One region of the Delftia sp. HK171 genome, then DNA from elsewhere that is predicted to be linked to it. Evidence: riboswitches for the same ligand, from Rfam matches in the RefSeq annotation. Region 1 holds a riboswitch; the other holds the start of a gene.

Region 1 (2,174 bases):
TGCTGGGCGGGCGACGCATCAATCTCACTTTTCGCAAGGCGGGCTGAATGGTTGGACGGTCTGAAATGGACAGGCTCAACAGCCAGGATCGCTTCGCCCGCCTGGATTGGGCGCGGATTGCCGCTGAGCTCGATGCCGAAGGCCATGCCCTGCTGCCGCAGCTGCTGACTGCGGATGAAAGCCGCGCCTTGGCCCGCGAGGCGGCCGCCGCGTCTGGCCTGCCGCCCTGCGTGCAGGCATGGCGCCCGGTGCTGTACGGGCATCTGCTGGCCCTGGCCAACCGCTGGCGCGAACACATGGGCATGCAGCCTGGGTTGCCGGGCTGCTTCGAGGATTTCATGCGTCAGGGCCGGCAAGCAGGCCAAACGCAGCCGCAGCCACATCTGCTGCGCGTGCCGCAAGCGGGTCATGCCCCGCTGCGTTCATACAGCGAAGGTGCGGCGGTGTTTCCGCTGCAGCTGGTGCTGCTGCTGTCCCGGCCGGGCCAGGATTTCGAGGGCGGCGAATTCGTGATGACCGAGCAGCGCCCGCGCATGCAATCGCGCCCCATGGTGCTGCCGCTGGGCCTGGGGGATGCGGCCATCATCGCCACGGGGCCGCGCCCGGTGCGCGGTGCGGCGGGCTTTTACCGCGTGCACCTGCGGCATGCCATCAGCCGCGTTCACCGTGGCGAGTGGCTGGGTCTGGAGCTGCTTTTGCACGACGTGCCCCAGGCGCCAAAGGCTCTGCAAACAGACCGCTGGCTATAATGCCGCGCCTGCAAAGGCATCCGTGCAACAGGTGTCCACATGCCAGCCATGGGGATGAAACGGGAACAAGGTGACTGCCAGCAAATGCTTTTTGCGCTGCCGGCACAGGCCTTGGCTGCCCCCGCAACGGTAAACAAGTCAAGGCGCTCCATGCCTGTCCCGCCAGTCTCCGCAACCCTGCGGAGGGGCGATGACAGGCTGTCACTGGTTCATGGCGTGGTCTGCAACATGCAGCTTTTCGCGGGTGGATTGGGAAGACGGGGCGCTGGGCGCAAGGCATGTCCTTGCGCCGCTTGTGAGCCCGGAGACCGGCCTGCTGCGTTTCGCGCCTGCTGTGCAGGCGTTTTCTTGACTGTCTGCGGGGTGCGGATGGCAACGTCCTGCTCCCCTTCCTCCCACGCTGGCTGGAGAGGTGGCAGTGCCTTGCTTTCGCATCAGACGGTCGAAGACCGATGTTCGAAATGCATTCTTCCTTTTCCAGGGTTTCCAGCGCTCGCGCTGCCCAGTCCCTTTCCGTGCGGCTGAGCCCGCTGGCCCTGGCCTGCGCCTTCATCTGCCTGCCGGCGCAGGCTCAAACCCAAACGCCCACGCCAACGCCCCCATCAACCGCCCTGCCCGAGGTCCAGGTCACCGGCCAGGCCGAACGCATCGGCCAGCAACTGGCCCAGCCTGCGCGCTCTGCCAGCCATACCGGCGTCTCCAACCAGGAAGTGCCGGCCAGCGTGGATGGTGTCTCTGCCGAGCAGATGCAGGAGCGCGGCGACTACGCCCTGGTGGACGCCGTCACGCGCACCGTGGGCCTGACGGCCAGCAGCACGCCGGGCAATGGCGGCCTGTCCTTCAGCAGCCGCGGCTTTGCGGGCGTGAACTCCGTGGGCGTGGCCGAAGACGGCATGGTGCTGGGCGTGGCCGCGGGCACCACGGCCTATCCGGGTGACAGCTGGGGCTACGAGCGCATCGACGTGCTGCGCGGCCCGGCCTCGCTGATGTATGGCAGCGGCACCATGGGCGCCACGGTCAACGCCATCCGCAAGCAGCCCAGCCGCACCAGCTCGGCCGAGGTGCTGGTGGGCGCGGGCACGGACGACACGCTGCGCCTGGGCCTGGGCGTGACCGGCGCCCTGGGCGCCTATGCCAGCTACCGTATCGACAGCTACACCGCCCGCAGCGCAGGCGAGCGCGATCTGGACCAGTCGCGCAACGGCAAGTTCATGAGCACGCTGCGCTTGGAGCCCACGAGCGACCTGCAGATCGACCTGATTGCCGACCGCAGCGTGCAAAAGCCCAGCCGCTACTGGGGCACGCCGGGCCTGGACGGCAAGGTGGTGGAGTCGCTGCGCGACCGCAACTACAACGCCGAAGACAGCGTGCTGCGCTATGCTGACGAGCGCCTGCGCGCCAAGGTGCAATGGAAGGCCAATGACT
Region 2 (2,174 bases), 2.2 Mb from region 1:
CCGTCCGTGCGCAGCTGCAGCTCCACGCGGTGCAGTTCGTGCAGCTGCCAGCCCAGGGCGCCGCTGGCGCCGCGCCGCTTCCAGCCCGTGTTCTCCATGCGCGTGCCGCCGTCGCCCGACTCGTAGTCGCCGCGCCCGCCTGCGCTCACGCCGAAGTACCAGTCGAAGCGGTCATTGGCGCCGGCCGTCTGCGCATCGGTGCGCCACAGGTCCCATGAACCGGCCTGGACCTGGGCGCGCGTGCCGGGCGCGGTAGCCCCGGTTTTCATGATGATGTTGACCACCCCGCCCATGGCCTGGCTGCCGTAGATCACCGAGGACGGGCCGCGCACGATCTCGATGCGCTCCACATCCGAGGGGCTGAGCTTGGACAGGTTGGCCGTGCCCGCGCGCCGGCCGTTGACCAGCACCAGCACCTGGCTGCGGAAGTCGCGCCCCTGGCCGTCGGTGGAGGCACCGCGCAGGTTCATCGAGGTCTGGGCCGCCGTCCATTCGCTGAGAAAGCCCACGGCGTTCTCGGCCAGCAGGTCGGTGACCGAGCGCGCGCTGGAGCGCTCTATGGCCTCGCGGTCGATGGTCTGCGTGGTGCCCGCGATGCGGCTGCGCGCCTCGGGCCGCGCCGTGGCGGTCACGAAGACGGCGTCCAGCGCATCGTCGGCGGAGTCCGTGGAGCGGCCCGAAGCCGGCTCCTGCGCGGCGCCGGCCGCTGCAGCGCAGCTGGCCAGCAGGACGGCGGCTGCTACGGGCCGCAGGCTGGAGACAAGAGGGAGAACAGAGAGAAGGCCGGAGGAATCGGCGGCCGAAGAAGCGAAGCGCATGCGTTGAACCCAACTGCCCCACTCACCCGTGGGGCCTATCGTCTGAACCACGCCGCACAGCGCGCACGCCGGAGCCGGCCACGGCAGCGCAGGCTGGGGCCGGACCGGACAGGCGCACTCCCGCGGCGTCCGAAAGCAATGCAGAAGGCCGGTATCCGGGCTTGCGGAACGCTGCGGCGCGCAGGGTGGGCGCGCTGCGGCAGGCATCCCCGCCTTCCCATGCCCGAGAAGGACACAGTGGCTTGCGGCGCGTGGTTTGGGGCGCGTCCGCGTGGGGAGTTGTATTCCGCTGACCGTTGCGGGGGCAGCGCAGGCATTGCGAGCGGCCACCTCGATGGCATCGCGCACCTGCTTCCCGTTGAACCCCTGGCCGGTGAACGGCATGGGGCACCTTCAGCAACAGCGCACCGCCACGGCCCAGGGGCTGCGGCGGTGCGCCAGCGGCGGATTATCGCCCAGCCCAGAAGCCCGGCACCCGGGCCAGCGCCCGCAGCGCGCGGCGGCTGCTGCGCGCGCTGGTGGCCAGGCGGGCCTGCAGGTAGCCGGCGGCAAACCAGGCGCGCGGATCCGTGCCGGCCTCGTCACGAAAATGCGCGGCCGCCACGGCCATGTCGTTGTGCAGGCCCAGCGCGTCCTGGGCGGGCACCAGCGCCTCGGCAAAGCGCCGGCCCTTTTTGCCGGGCCACATTCCGGGCGCGAATTCCCGGGCAAAGTCCGCCAGGTAGCGCAGGCGCTTGAGCCGCTTGCGCACGCGGTGCTGCTGCGCCAGCGGCAGGCGGTCGAAGTGCAGGCCATCGCGCAGCACCTGGCGGTGCAGGCGCGCCAGCCGCCGTGCCAGGTACTTGCGCGTGCCTGCGGCGGACAAATCGGCAAAACGGGCCGATGGCTCTCCCTGCGGTGCCTGCGCCAGCGCCTGGATCTCGGCCAGCGCGTGCAGGAATGGCGGCTCGCGCACGGCAGCGGCTGCATCCGCCTGCACGGCCGCCGGCGCCTGCCAGTCGCACAGGGGCGCATGGGCGGCCTGCAGCAGCGGGCGCACCACATCGGCCAGCGTATCGGCATCGCGCAGCGTGCCCAGCTGCGCAAAGGCCTGGGCCAGGGGTTCATCCCATTCGGCGCGCATGCCGGGCGCCAGCCCTGCGCACTCACGCAGCACGGTGCGCAGGCGCCGCAGGGCCACGCGCAGCTGGTGGATGGTCTCGGCATCGCTGCCACCGCCCTCCAAGACCGCCAGATGCGACTGCACCTGGGCCAGGGCAGCAGCCAGCGCCGCACGCACAAAGCCGGCCGCATCGGGCCGGTCAGGGTGCTGCTTCGCAGGGGTGGACATGGTCAGGCAAGGAGATGTGGACGTTG

Evidence for each region. A riboswitch is a leader RNA that binds a small molecule or an ion and turns the genes downstream of it on or off. The one in region 1 is predicted to bind cobalamin.
Region 2: linked by a shared signal. The riboswitch ahead of BO996_RS27335 (TonB-dependent receptor) and the one ahead of BO996_RS17510 (TonB-dependent receptor) in region 1 are both predicted to bind cobalamin.

The regions. Positions count from the first base shown of each region.
Region 1 is NZ_CP018101.1:3,891,745-3,893,918, reverse strand. It holds gene alkB (DNA oxidative demethylase AlkB) at 1-47, shown strand, start outside; gene BO996_RS17515 (2OG-Fe(II) oxygenase) at 66-749, shown strand; cobalamin riboswitch at 762-1,080, shown strand; gene BO996_RS17510 (TonB-dependent receptor) at 1,202-2,174, shown strand, end outside.
Region 2 is NZ_CP018101.1:6,122,288-6,124,461, forward strand. It holds gene BO996_RS27335 (TonB-dependent receptor) at 1-818, opposite strand, end outside; cobalamin riboswitch at 948-1,228, opposite strand; gene BO996_RS27340 (CHAD domain-containing protein) at 1,267-2,148, opposite strand.